Regions from separate parts of the Polaromonas sp. P1_G2 genome, predicted to be linked through region 4. Evidence: predicted binding sites of a transcription regulator. Region 4 holds the regulator's gene; each other region holds the start of a gene.
What was found. Region 4 encodes sigma-54, which starts transcription at its own class of promoters, with help from an activator protein. Its sites were predicted from a motif close to TGGCANGNAANCTGCTTT; they were not measured.

Region 1: atzF (allophanate hydrolase) is a predicted target of sigma-54. The motif match lies at 1,348-1,365, and genes of this name have one in related genera.
Region 2: AC1D0P_RS05710 (DUF1028 domain-containing protein) is a predicted target of sigma-54. The motif match lies at 1,269-1,286, and genes of this name have one in related genera.
Region 3: AC1D0P_RS21295 (urease accessory protein UreD) is a predicted target of sigma-54. The motif match lies at 1,538-1,555, and genes of this name have one in related genera.

What each region holds. Positions count from the first base shown of each region.
Region 1 is NZ_JBFUBY010000019.1:17,974-21,316, forward strand. Features, by position in the region: gene AC1D0P_RS03865 (malate synthase G) at 1-434, opposite strand, end outside; gene AC1D0P_RS03870 (haloacid dehalogenase type II) at 481-1,188, opposite strand; gene atzF (allophanate hydrolase) at 1,397-3,151, shown strand; gene AC1D0P_RS03880 (ABC transporter substrate-binding protein) at 3,213-3,343, shown strand, end outside.
Region 2 is NZ_JBFUBY010000034.1:5,919-9,261, forward strand. Features, by position in the region: gene argE (acetylornithine deacetylase) at 1-215, shown strand, start outside; gene AC1D0P_RS05705 (tripartite tricarboxylate transporter substrate binding protein) at 264-1,223, shown strand; gene AC1D0P_RS05710 (DUF1028 domain-containing protein) at 1,384-2,103, shown strand; gene AC1D0P_RS05715 (ABC transporter ATP-binding protein) at 2,100-3,128, shown strand; gene AC1D0P_RS05720 (ABC transporter ATP-binding protein) at 3,125-3,343, shown strand, end outside.
Region 3 is NZ_JBFUBY010000278.1:1,644-4,986, forward strand. Features, by position in the region: partial or broken gene AC1D0P_RS21285 (cyanophycin synthetase) at 1-246, shown strand, start outside; gene AC1D0P_RS21290 (cysteine dioxygenase family protein) at 924-1,418, opposite strand; gene AC1D0P_RS21295 (urease accessory protein UreD) at 1,619-2,449, shown strand; gene AC1D0P_RS21300 (hypothetical protein) at 2,706-3,170, shown strand.
Region 4 is NZ_JBFUBY010000003.1:15,135-18,477, reverse strand. Features, by position in the region: gene lptA (lipopolysaccharide transport periplasmic protein LptA) at 1-340, shown strand, start outside; gene lptB (LPS export ABC transporter ATP-binding protein) at 357-1,139, shown strand; gene AC1D0P_RS00720 (RNA polymerase factor sigma-54) at 1,274-2,809, shown strand; gene AC1D0P_RS00715 (THUMP domain-containing class I SAM-dependent RNA methyltransferase) at 2,951-3,343, shown strand, end outside.

The DNA.
Region 1 (3,343 bases), on a different contig from region 4:
AGGCTGCCCCAACGCGCATTGGCGGCGTTCAGCGCGTAGCGCGCGTTCAGGATGGGCACCACAAGCTGCGGGCCGGCCTGCAGCGCCAGTTCGTCGTCCACCCTGGCCGTGGTGATGCCGACCTTTTTGGGCTGCGGCACCAGGTAGCCGATGCTTTCAAGGAAAGCGCGGTAGGCCGGCATGTCGGCGATGGGGCCGGGCTTGGCCTTGTGCCAGCTATCCAGTTCGGTTTGCAGGCGGTCGCGCTCGGCCAACAGGGCGATGTTTTTCGGGGCCAGGTCGGCCACGACGGCGTCAAAGCCTTTCCAGAAGGCGCTGCTCGCCACCCCGGTGCCGGGCAGTACCTGGTCTTCGATGAAGCGGTAAAGCTCGGTCGCCACCTGGAGGCGATAGCTGGCGGTGCGCGCGGTGTTGGGGGCGGTGCTGGTGCTCATGTGATGTCCCTTTTTTCGTGAAACCAAAATAAAACGTCAAATCAATTCAATGGAAAGGCAGCGCGAGCACATCGCGCAGGCTGCTGCCGGTGTACACAGGCTGCGTGCCCAGCTCTTCAAACGGCAGCTGATAGCGGTTGACCCATAGCGTCTGGTAGCCGTACCAGGTGGCCGCCAGCGCGTCCCAGCCGTTGCAGCTCACAAAGGCGATCTGCCTGGCCTCGAGCCCGGTGGCTGCTAGCCCCAGTGCATAGGCCTCGGGGGCGGTCTTGTATTTGCGGATGCTGTCCACGCTGATCACGTGGTCCAGCAGGCCCTCAAGCCCGGCCGAGCGGACAGCCACCCCCAGCATGGCCGGGTCGCCGTTGGACAGGATGCCGGTGGCCACGCCGCGCGCCTTCAGCGCCTGCAGCACCTCCCGGTTTTCCGGAAAGGCCGACAGGTGGCGGTACTGGTTCATGAGCTGGTCTTCCTGGCCCGGGCCCAGGTCCAGCCCCAGCCGCTTGCAGGCATAACGCAGGCCGGCGCGTGTGAGGTCCCAGAACGGCTGGTAGTGTGCGCCGCCGTTGCTGGTGGTCACCAGGCGGGTGTATTCAATCTGTTTGTCGCGCCACAACAGGCCCAATGCCTGGCCTTTTCCCGGGAACAGCTGTTCGGCCAGCAGGCCCACGCTGTAGACGTCGAACAGCGTGCCGTAGGCGTCGAACAGCACGGCGCGCAAAGGAGCCGGGGAGCCGGGGCGGGTTTTTTCCATGGCTCCTACTTTATTTGATACAGCCTCGCCGATTAATGAACGCGAAATTGTTTTATTAATGACTTAAATATATGGAATGAAAAAGGGAATGCTTCCGAACGGAGCCCGACACGCTCGAAATCGAAGTTAAAGCAGGAGACAAGACAAGCGGCATGCGGATGGCACAGCTCTTGCATCTCATCTTGTACACAAGCATGGATGCCTTCAAGTGGTGCACACCTCCTCAACATTGAATCCCTCCACGGAGCCCCTTGCGCCTGGGCCGGCAACGCCCACCGCGGGCGCGGACAGCGCGCTCGCGCCGCAAGCCTGGATCACCAAAACGCCATCCCTCCTCCCCGGAAACAGCGGCGCACTCGCCGGCCTGTCCTTCGCGGCCAAAGACAACATCGACGTCTCGGGCGTGCCCACCACAGCCGCCTGCCCCGCCTTTGCCTATACCCCCAAGGCACACGCCGCCGTGGTGCAGAAGCTGCTCGATGCGGGTGCGCAACTGCTGGGCAAAACCAACCTCGACCAGTTCGCCTGCGGCCTCAACGGCACACGCTCCCCCTACGGCGCCGTTCCCAACGCGATCAACCCGGCCTATATATCAGGCGGGTCGAGTTCCGGCTCCGCCTATGTGGTGGCGACGGGGCAGGCGGACTTCGCGCTGGGCACCGACACGGCGGGCTCAGGGCGTGTGCCGGCGGGCCTGAACAACATCGTGGGCCTGAAACCCTCCAAAGGCCTGGTCAGCGCGCGCGGCGTGGTGCCGGCCGCGCAGAGCGTGGACTGCGTCTCCATCTTCGCGCGCACCGTGGCCACGGCCGCCCGCGTGCTCGAAACGGCCATGGGCTACGACCCGCTGGATCCCTACTCGCGCGTGCTGGCGATGGCCGACACCGCCTTGCCCGCGGGCTTTCGTTTCGGTGTGCCTTCAACACTGAGCTTCTGCGGCGACGCGCTGGCCGAGCAGGCCTTTAACGAGGCCATCACCCGCATGCAAGCCCTGGGCGGCGTGCCGGTGGCCATCAATTTCGCGCCGCTGGCCGAGGCGGCCGCGCTGCTCTATGAAAGCGCGCTGGTGGCCGAACGCTACACCGCCGTGCGCGATTTTTTCGACGCGCATGAAGACGCGGTGATCGAGCCGGTGCGCAGCATCATCGGCGCCGGCAGGCAATACAGCGCGGCCGACCTGTACGCGGCCCAGACAAAATTGCGCGCGCTAGGCCAGCAGGCGGCCGCGATGTGGCAAGACATTGACGTGCTGCTGCTGCCGACCGCGCCCACGCACTACACGCTGCAGGCCATGCAGCAAGACCCCGTCACGCTGAACCGCCACCTGGGCACCTACACCAACTTCGTCAACCTGCTGGACTACGCGGCGCTCTCCGTGCCCAGCAGCCTGCGGCCCGATGGCCTGCCTTTCGGCATCACGCTGGTGGGACTGGCGGGCAGCGACTGGCAACTGGCCGAGCTCGGCCAACGCTACCACCACGCCACCGGCTTGCCGCAGGGCGCATTGAGTGAAGCACTGCCCGCGCCCGTGGCTTTGCCGGGCATCAAGCCGCCGGCCACCGTCAGGCTCGCCGTCGTGGGTGCACACCTGTCGGGCATGCCGCTGAACAATCAATTGACCTCGCGCGGAGCCACCTTGACCGGCCCGGCGCGCACCGCGCCCGACTACCGCTTTTATGCGCTGCCCGGCACGGTGCCGCCCAAGCCGGGATTGCTGCGCGTGGCGGCCGGCGAAGGCGCGGGTATCGCGCTGGAAATCTGGGAGATGCCGGTGCAGCACTACGGCTCCTTCGTGGCGCTGATTCCCGCGCCGCTGGGCATAGGTACGCTGGCGCTCGAAGGCGGTGGCAGCGTCCAAGGCTTCCTCTGCGAGGCGCACGCCTTGCAAGGCGCCGAGGACATCACACACCTGGGCGGCTGGCGCGCTTATCTCGCATCACTGAAGTCCGCCGCACCGGTCTGAATTTTCCATTCACTTTCACCCCATCAATCCACCGCTTATCCATCACCTGCAGGAGCATTCCATGAAGCCCGTCCCCACACCGCTATCCGCCACCTCCGGCCCGGCACGCCGCACGCTGATCAAGGCCACGGCCGGCGCGGCGCTGGGACTGCTGGGCATGCCCGCCATCCTGCGCGCGCAGGGCGGGCCGAA
Region 2 (3,343 bases), on a different contig from region 4:
TCAAGTGCGCCGACGTTGATTCGAGCTCGGGCGCTGGCAAGGTGTCGTTTGGCACGGAAGCTGCATTGTTCCATCAGGTCGGTGTGCCGACCATCGTGTGCGGCCCCGGCCACATCGCGCAGGCACACCAGCCCAACGAATGGGTCACACTCGACCAACTCGCCTGGTGCGAGCGCTTCATGCGCCGCCTGGCCGATGAAATCTGCGTGAACTGAAAACCTGATCCGAACCGCAACCACCCTTCACCCGAAAGAAACCATTCCATGATGCAACGCCGAGATTTCCTGGGCACCGGCCTGGCCCTTGCCGCAGGCGGCGCCCTCGCCCAGTCCAATGCCAAGATCGCGCGCATCGTGGTGCCTTTTGCGCCGGGCGGCGTGCAGGACTTGCTGGCGCGCGCCATGTCCACCGAGCTCGGCCTGGCGCTGGGCCAGACCGTCATCATTGAAAACCGGCCCGGCGCCGGCGGCACCGTGGGCACGGCCTTTGTCGCCAAGTCGGCGCCCGACAGCGGCGCCATGGTGCTGGGCGCGGCCAGCCACAACATCGCCGGCACGCTGTACACCAAGCTCAGCTACGACCCGCAAAAAGACTTCGCCCCCATGGCGCACATCGGCACCGCCGACTACGTGCTGATGATCCACCCCGACGTACCGGCCAGAACCGCCGCCGAGTACATCCGTTACGCCAAGGCCAATCCCGGCAAGCTCAACTACGCCACCGCCGGCGTCGGCAGCGCCACGCACCTTTCAATGGCCTACTTCAACGGCCTGGCCGGCATCGATGTGGTGCACGTGCCGCTCAAGGCCACGGGCGAGGCGATCAACGAAGTGATCTCCGGCCGCGCCCATGCCGTGATCGCCGCCAGCATAGGCGCGCTGGCCTTTGCCAAAGACAGCCGCATACGCCTGATCGGCGTGACTTCGCCCAAGCGCTCCAAATATTTGCCCGATGTCCCCACCATCGCTGAAAGCGGCCTGCCCGGCTACCAGTTCGATTCATGGTTCGGACTGCTGGGCCCCGCCGCCACACCGGTGGGCGAGGTCAACCGCGTCAACGCGGCCATGGCCAAGGTCCTCAAAGACCCGGTGGTGCTGGAGCGCCTGGACAAGCAGGGCATCGAGCCACTGGCCATGAGCAACGCCGACTTCGCGAAGCTGCTGGCGGTCGACTACAAGCGCATGGCGGAAGTCGTCAGGGCCTCGGGCGCCAAGGTCGAATAAACGGCGAAGCGGCGCCCTGGTCGGCGGGCGCAGCCCGCCGAAGCATGGCATGATAAATGCGTCATCCATTAGCTATTTGAAAGTCGCTTCATGCGGCTTTTTGTTTGCGGGGAGCACGAGACGCCTGGTCAAGGGCGCAGTTGCGATGAAAGTCTGATACATGACCTGGTCCCTCATCGCGCGCGATTCATCGGGCGCGTTCGGCGTGGCGGTTGCCAGCAAATTTTTTGCCGTGGGCGCACTGTGCCCGCACGCACGCAGCGGCGTGGGCGCGGTGGCCACGCAGGCGCTGGTCAATCCGCTGTATGCCGCGCCGGCGCTGGACGGCCTGGCCTTCGGCCAGTCTCCCGACTACATCATCAAGCGACTGACCTCGGCCGACGAAGGCCGTGACCACCGCCAGGTGCACCTGATAGCCGCAAACGGCCAAACCGCCGGCTACACCGGCAGCGCCTGCATAGACTGGTGCGGCCATACGGCAGGTGTTGGCTACTCCGTCGCCGGCAACATGCTGGCCGGCCCGCAGGTGGTTGAAGTCACGGCGCTGGCCTATGAGGCCAATGCTCAACTCCCTTTTGCCGAACGCCTGATCACCGCCCTCGCTGCCGGCGAAGCCGCGGGCGGCGACAAGCGCGGCAAGCAGGCCGCCGCACTTTTGATTTACACCACAGAAGACTACTGCGCACTGGACATCCGCGTGGACGACCATGCCGAGCCCCTGCAGGAACTGCGCCGCCTCTATGACAAAAGCCTGGAGCGCTACCAGCCCTTCAGCACCTGCCTGCCTTCGCGCCGCAGCCCCGCAGGCATCACCGACCGTGCCGTGATCGAGGCCGAGATCACACGTTTTCACGCACTGCGCAGCGGAGCCGCCGAATGACGGTTTTGCTCGAGGTGAGCGGCCTGCGCACCAGCTTCAAGCTCGAAGGCGGCGGCGAATTCGCCGCGGTGGACGGCATCAGTTTTTCCGTCTCCTCCGGCCGCACGCTGGGCATCGTCGGGGAATCAGGCTGCGGCAAAAGCGTGACCTCGCTGTCCATCATGGGCCTGCTGCCCAAGGGCCAGGGGCGTGTCTCCGCGGGCTCCATCCGCTTTGAGGGCACCGACCTGGCCACGCTGGGCCCGGACGCGATGCGCGCATTGCGCGGCAACCGCATGGCCATGATCTTCCAGGAGCCCATGACCTCGCTGAACCCGGCCTTCACCATCGGCGACCAGCTGATTGAAGGCATACGCTGCCACCGCGACATCAGCGCGGACGAGGCCAGGGAGCATGCCATCGCCATGCTGCGCCGCGTGCGCATTCCCTCGCCCGAACAACGCATCGACGAATACCCGCACAAGCTCTCGGGCGGCATGCGCCAGCGCGTGATGATCGCCATGGCGCTGGCCTGCGAACCGCAGTTGCTGATCGCCGACGAACCCACCACCGCCCTGGACGTCACCATCCAGGCCCAGGTGCTGGACCTGATGCGCACGTTGCGCGAGGAAACCGGCACCGCCATCATCCTGATCACGCACGACCTGGGCGTGATCGCCGAGCTGGCCGATGAGGTCGTCGTGATGTATTCCGGCAAGATCGTGGAGCGCGCGCCCGTAGCCCGCCTGTTCGCCGAGCCGCAGCACCCTTACACCATCGGCCTGCTGGGCTCCATCCCGAAACTGCACCTGGCGCAGGACCGCCTTAACGCCATCGAGGGCCAGGTGCCCACCCCCATGACGCGCATGGACGGCTGCCGCTTCGCGCCGCGCTGCCCGTTTGCCATCGACAAATGCAGCCAGGAAGTGCCGCCGCTGATGGACATGGGCGACGGCCACGAAGCAGCTTGCTGGCGCGCGCCGCTGGATGCAGGCATGGCAACCCGCCGCGCCGCCGCCGCCGTCACCAGCGAGGTGATGCCGTGAGCGCGCTGCTGAAGGTCGAAAACCTGATCAAGCATTTCCCGGTGCGCCCGCACCTGTTCAGCCGCTCCAAGGCGGTCGTGCATGCGGTCGACGGGCTCAACTTTGAACTGAACACCGGCGAGACCATGGCGCTGGTCGGTGAATCCGGTTGCGGCAAATCCACCGTGGGACGGCTGGTGCTGCGCCTGCTGGACGCGACCTCGGGCCAGGTCTGG
Region 3 (3,343 bases), on a different contig from region 4:
GCCGCCCAGCGCGGCCGTGCCGACGGTGAGGTCATGGGCCTGCTGCGGCAGGGGCTGGAGGGCGAGCACAAAGCTCGCCGCACTCAACGCATCGATGAGATACGGGGGGAGTTTTTGGCGATTGATACTGCGCTTGAGCGGCTGTCACCAGGGGATCTTTGCCTGGTGCTCGTCGACCAGGTGCAGGAGGCTTTGGATCACCTGGCTGCGCGGGTGAAGGATGCTAAGGAGAAGGTGGCGCAGTGAGGATTGAGGCCGGTCTTGCTCCGGCGGGGCGTCCTTCTCTTGATCTTGCTGGCCGGGGGTAGCCCGGCGGCTACTCACTTTTCTTTTGCTTCGCCAAAAGAAAAGTAAGCAAAAGAAAAGGCGACCCTGGTTGCTGCGTCCCTTCGCTGCGCTACGGGCAACCTGCGGTGCTCGGTCCAGACGGGGTCTCGCTAAACTCGCTTCGCTCARACAACGCGATCCCTGATCCGTCTGGCCCTGCGCTCCTCGGCGCATCCACAAGGGGTGGGGATGGAATACCAATACCGAATACCTGAAGACACAAGGACTCGCCGTGGCGAGTCCTTGTTTGCATTTATCTCTTTGTCTCTTTGGATTTCTTCTGTCTTCKGTTCCCGCTCCCGATTGCCCCGTCCTGGCTGGGCCGAGGAGCGCAGACGTAGGCGGATCAGGGATCGCGTTGTYTGAGCGAAGCGCAGCGTAGCGAGTTTAGCGAGACCCCGCCGTAGTCGAGCACCGCAGGTTGCCCGCAGCGAAGCGTAGGGACCCAGACTGCGGGTCGCCTTTCTTTTGGGTACTTTTCTTTGGCGAAGCAAAGAAAAGTGCCTCGCCGCCGGGCGACCCCGGCCAGCAACCCTCAGCAAAGAGCACGGAGGAAAGGGAGCGCGCAGCCGGCGCAAGACCTGGCCAAAGAAGCCTTAGCTCTCGTTATGCTCCAGACTAACCCTCTTCCGAGTCCCAGCCGAAACATCATAAGTATTGAAGCTACTCATCATCCGCCCATAAAGATGCAAACTCACCGCCCGAGGGCGCTCCAGGGGAACACCAGTCACATGGATGTGGTCGGGATTCGGCACAAAGCTGGTCACCGCGCCGCGCCCCAGAAGGATGACGCCACCACGCACAAGGTTGATGCCCTCATCGGTGTTGCGGTCCACTGACAGGCGCACATAACTCCGTTCCTCCAGCACGCCTTCGAGCACACCGACCACGCCCCAGCTTCCGTGGTCGTGCACCGGCGTCCACTGGCCGGGCGACCAGACCAGGGTGTAGAGGGACAGGCTGGCATCGGGCGCGCTGTAGACCAGGTTGCGGGCGTAATGGTCCGGGTCGCTGCGGTAGTGCTGCGGCTCCAGGAAGTCGCGGCCTGGTCTATCAGCTCCAGCATCCGCGGCGCGAGCGCCAGCACACAGTCGGCGGGATCCATGCGGCGCTGCGTCTGCTCGACGGCGCTGGAGATGAAGTGGTCAAGGGCGGAGGTGGCCATATTGTTTGTGTTTCTTGTCAGGCGTATCAACGAATGGGCGATGGCTGGACCGGAACCAGCTTGCGCACCACCCTTTGGGGAAGCACGAAATATACCAGCGGCGCTTACGCACGTTAAACTTCGCCCATGACCTGGAACGCGACGCTCGCACTCGACTACACGCACCAGGCCGGCAAGACACTTGCCCACTTCCGCCACAGCGGGCCGCTGCGCATACTGCAAAGCCTGTACCCCGAAGGCGACGCGATCTGCCACAACGTCATCGTGCACCCGCCCGGCGGCCTGGTCGGCGGCGACACGCTGGAGCTGGCCTTCAGCGCCGCGCCCGGCACGCACGGCCTCATCACCACCCCCGGCGCCACGCGTTTTTACCGCTCCACCGGCGAGCCCGCGCTGCAAAACACCCGGCWCACGCTGGCCGCCGGTGCGCGCATGGAATGGCTGCCGCTTGAAGCCATCTGCTACAGCGGCTGCCTCGCCGAGAACCGCCTGACGATGGCGCTCGCGCCCGGCGCCGAACTCATGGGCTGGGACGTCACCGCGCTGGGCCTGCCCGCCGCCGGCCAGCCCTTTGAAAACGGCAGCTTTCGCCAGCACATCGAGCTGCCCGGCGTCTGGCTGGAGCGCGCGCGGCTGGACGCGAACGACAAACTGCTGATGGACAGCCCCGTCGGCCTGGCCGGCCGGCGCTGCATGGCCACGCTGTTTTTTGTGGCCGGCAGCAAGCTTGAGCGCAAACGCCGTGAACTCGCGCTGGACTGCGCGCGCGAAGTCCTGCAGGCCCACTCCCTGGCTTCCAGCGCCGGTGCCACCAGCCCCGACGCGCAGGTCGTTGTGGTGCGCGTGCTTTCGCCGGTGGTCGAACCCGCCATGGCCTTGCTCAGGCAGGTGTGGCAGGCCTGGCGCAAGGAGATGTGGCAACTGGCGCCGTCGACACCAAGGCTCTGGTCGACCTGAAGCGCCGCGCCCGTCGAAGGTTGAAGGTCGAACAAGCCGGGCTGTATATATAAACATCAAAAGCATCAAATCCGCACCCCTGGGGCGGATGTGCGCCCTATGAGAGACCCGTCCTACATGGGAATGGGCATAGGGCACGGACGGCCCGGAGCTTTTCCTTTCACGGCCCCGGCCGGGCCCGGCCCAGACTCCATTCATCGACATCCGTCGAGTTCGATCAAGGAGTTTGACCATGATTTCATCCCGGAATTTCCGCTTGGCCCAAAGCGCCGCCATCTTTGGTGTCGCCGCCCTGCTCTCCCTGGGCGCCACGGCACAAATCGCTTCCGGCACCACAGGCATCGACGCCACCGGCGATGCCAAGAGCGAGATGAACGCCTGCCTGACCGGGCGCACGCAGCAGGACCGTGAAACCTGCATGACCGAAGTCCGTAACGCCAACGCTGCCAAACGCGCCGGCAAGGTTGACAACGCCAACGGCCAGTTCTCCGCCAACGCGCTCAAACGCTGCGACGTCTTCAAGGGCGAAGACCTGATCGCCTGCCAGGCCCGCATCGTCGGCTACGGCAAAGCGGACGGCAGCGTCGCCAGCGGCGGTGTGGTCCGCCAGGTAGAGACCGTCGTCGTCCCGGCCGGCGCCACCAACGTGCGCGTACAGCCGCAGACCTCAACCGACAACATTGTGGTGATCCCGGCGCCCGCCGCCGCGCCATCGCAATAACAGTTGCCACTCGCTCCGCCGGGGTTTGATGAAAACCCCGGATGAAGCAGAAGCAAAGGTGGGCCGCAATGCGGCCCACTTCTTTTGTGGGCCGCAATGCTGTTGGGGAGTGGGTCTTTAGGCCGGTTCTTGCTCCGGCTTGCGCGTTCTCTGCTGAGGGTTGCTGGCCGGGG
Region 4 (3,343 bases):
AAAACGCGACGGCGTGGACGAATACATCGAAGGCGAAGGCGAGCGCATTGAATACGACAGCCGCGCCGACCTCGTCAAATTCATCAAGCGCGCCGTGGTGCGCCGCTACAACGGCGCCACCCTGGTGGACGAAACCACCGGCGCCGTGATCGTCTACGACAACAACACCGACGTCTTCACCGTGGACGGCGGCGCACAGAACCAGACCGCCGCCAACCCGAGCGGCCGGATACGCGCCATGCTGTCGCCGCGCGCCGCCGCGTCGGCGCCGGCCACCGCTCCCGCGGCCCCGCCCGCCGCCCTGCGCCCCAGCACCACGCTGGGCACTGAAAAGAACTAGAAAGAACCTTTCACAGATGGATGTGGTGACTGACACTTCGGCGGCCCCGGCCGCGACCCCCAGCCGCCTCGTTGCGCAAGGGCTGCAAAAATCCTACGGCAGCCGCAAGGTCGTTCAGGACGTCTCGGTGGCCGTGCAAAAAGGCGAGGTCGTGGGCCTGCTGGGCCCCAACGGCGCCGGCAAGACGACTTCGTTCTACATGATCGTGGGCCTGGTGCGCGCCGACGCGGGCGAGATCTCCATCGACGGCCAGTCGGTCGAGCACATGCCGATTCACCTGCGCGCGCGCCTGGGCCTGAGCTACCTGCCGCAGGAAGCCTCGATCTTTCGCAAGCTCACGGTGGAGGAAAACGTGCGCGCCGTGCTCGAACTGCAGCTGGGCGCGAACGGCAAGCCGCTGGGCCGCGCCGAGATCGAGTCGCGCCTTGACGGCCTGCTGCAGGACCTGCGGGTGGYCCACCTGCGCAATTCGCCGGCCCCGGCGCTGTCGGGCGGCGAGCGCCGCCGCGTCGAGATCGCCCGCGCCCTGGCGACCCAGCCGCGCTTCATCCTGCTCGACGAGCCTTTTGCCGGCATTGACCCGATCGCCGTGATCGAGATCCAGCGCATCATCGGCTTCCTGAAGTCGCGCGGCATCGGCGTGCTGATCACCGACCACAACGTGCGCGAAACGCTGGGCATCTGCGACCACGCCTACATCATCAGCGACGGCCACGTGCTGGCCCAGGGCACGCCCTCCGAGATCGTGAACAACGCCGATGTGCGACGCGTGTACCTCGGTGAACACTTCAAGATGTAGGATGACACTCCCCCTGTTGTCGCTCACTTCGTGTAGCTCCCTCCCCCCCGAGGGGGCGGCGCCTGCGGCCTGGCAAAGCCAGTTCCGCGGCCCCTGCTCGCACTTTTTCTGCGCTTCGATCAAAGCTCCTTGACATGAAGCAGGGCCTCTCGCTCCGCGTCTCGCAGCACCTTGCGCTGACGCCCCAGCTGCAGCAGTCGATACGGCTGCTGCAGCTGTCGACGCTCGAGCTGAGCCAGGAGGTCGAGCAGATGCTCGACGAAAACCCGTTTCTCGAGGTGGCGGAAGAAACCGCCGTGCGCGAAGAGTTCGGCCTGGAGCACCTCAACACGCCGGTCAGCCAGGACAGCCGCGAGTTTGAATCCGCGGCGGATTCGACGGGCGGCGGCGCGGAGGATGCCGGGACTTCGGCCCCCGCCGATGCCGAGGTCAGCGCCGAACCCAAGCTCGAGGAAAGCTGGGAAGGCGACGGCACGGTGGAGACCACGCCCGACGACAGCGAATGGGGCAGCGATGCGCCGGCGCGCAAGAACAACAACGACGAGGGCGACACTGAGGCCTCCGACCTGACGGGCGCCCACGAGTCGCTGCAAGACCATTTGCACCGCCAGTCGTTGGGCCTGCGCCTGTCCGAAGAGGACCGCGCGGCCCTGCATTTCCTGATCGAGTCGCTCAATGACGACGGCTACCTCGAAGACAGCCTGGCCTCGCTCGCGGCGGGCCTGGCCGGGGATGACCTGGAACAGGCCGAGGACCTTGAGCAGCGTTTTGCCATGGCGCTCAAGCTGCTGCACCACATGGAGCCGGCCGGCGTGGGCGCGCGCAACCTGGCCGAATGCCTGGGCCTGCAGTTGCTGGACTGCAAGGACTGCGAAGAGACCCGCGCCGCTATCGCCATGTGCAAGCAGCCCATGGAGCTGCTGGCCAAACGCGACCTGAAGCGCCTGTCGCACCTGTGCGGATTCACCGAAGCCGCCGTCCGGGGCGCGATTGCCGTGATAGGCCGGCTCGACCCCAAACCCGGCCGCCGCTTCGTGAACGTGGAGCGCAACCTGATCGTGCCCGACGTCATCGTCGTGAAGTCGGGCCGGGGTTTCAAGGTCTCGCTCAACGGCGACGTGATGCCGCGCCTGCGCGTGCACGACATCTACGCCAACGCCCTCAAGCAGCACAAGGGCCAGGGCGGCCAGGCGCTACAGCAGCGTCTGCAGGAGGCGCGCTGGTTCATCAAGAACATCCAGCAGCGCTTCGACACCATCCTGCGCGTGAGCAGCGCCATCGTCGAGCGGCAGAAAAACTTCTTCACGCACGGCGAACTCGCCATGCGCCCGCTGGTGCTGCGCGAGATCGCCGACGAACTGGGCCTGCATGAGTCCACGATTTCGCGCGTGACCACCGCCAAGTACATGGGCACGCCCTTCGGCACTTTTGAGCTCAAATACTTCTTCGGCTCCGCGCTGGGCACCGAAACCGGCGGCAACGCTTCCAGCACCGCCGTGCGCGCGCTGATCAAGCAGTTCGTCTCCTCCGAGAGCCTGAAAAAGCCGCTCAGCGACAACCAGATTTCCGAAATGCTCAAGGAGCAGGGCATCGAATGCGCGCGCCGCACCGTGGCCAAGTACCGAGAGGCTTTGCGCATCGCGCCGGCTAATTTACGCAAATCACTGTAAATCCGATTCTCGGGCGCATGGCGGCGTTGCGCGGTGCTCGGAATCCTCATGCACCCAAGTGCATTCCGGTTCCTGCGCTCCGTGCGCCTTGCCCTGCATCCCGATAATCGAATTTCCAGCAGCCCTTTTGAAGAGTCCGACATGAACCAGCTCCAATTGTTTTTACCGTGCGCCGCCGGCGTCGAGGCCTTGCTGGCCACCGAGGTGCAGCGCGTCACCGGCATCCAGGGCAAGGCCTGGCGCGCCGGCGTGCAGTTGCAGGCTTCCTGGCGCGACGCGCTGCAGCTCAACCTGCACAGCCGCCTGGCCCAGCGCGTGCTGATCGAGTTGCAGCACAACCAGTACCGCAGTGAACAAGACCTTTACAACGCCGCCGCCAACGTGGCCTGGGAAATCTGGTTCACGCCCAAGCAGACCTTCAAGGTTGAGATCACCGCCCAGCACAGCCCGCTGCAGAGCCTGAACTTCGCGGCGCTGAAGATCAAGGACGCCATCGCCGACCGCTTCCGCGCCAAGTTCGACGACGTGCGGCCC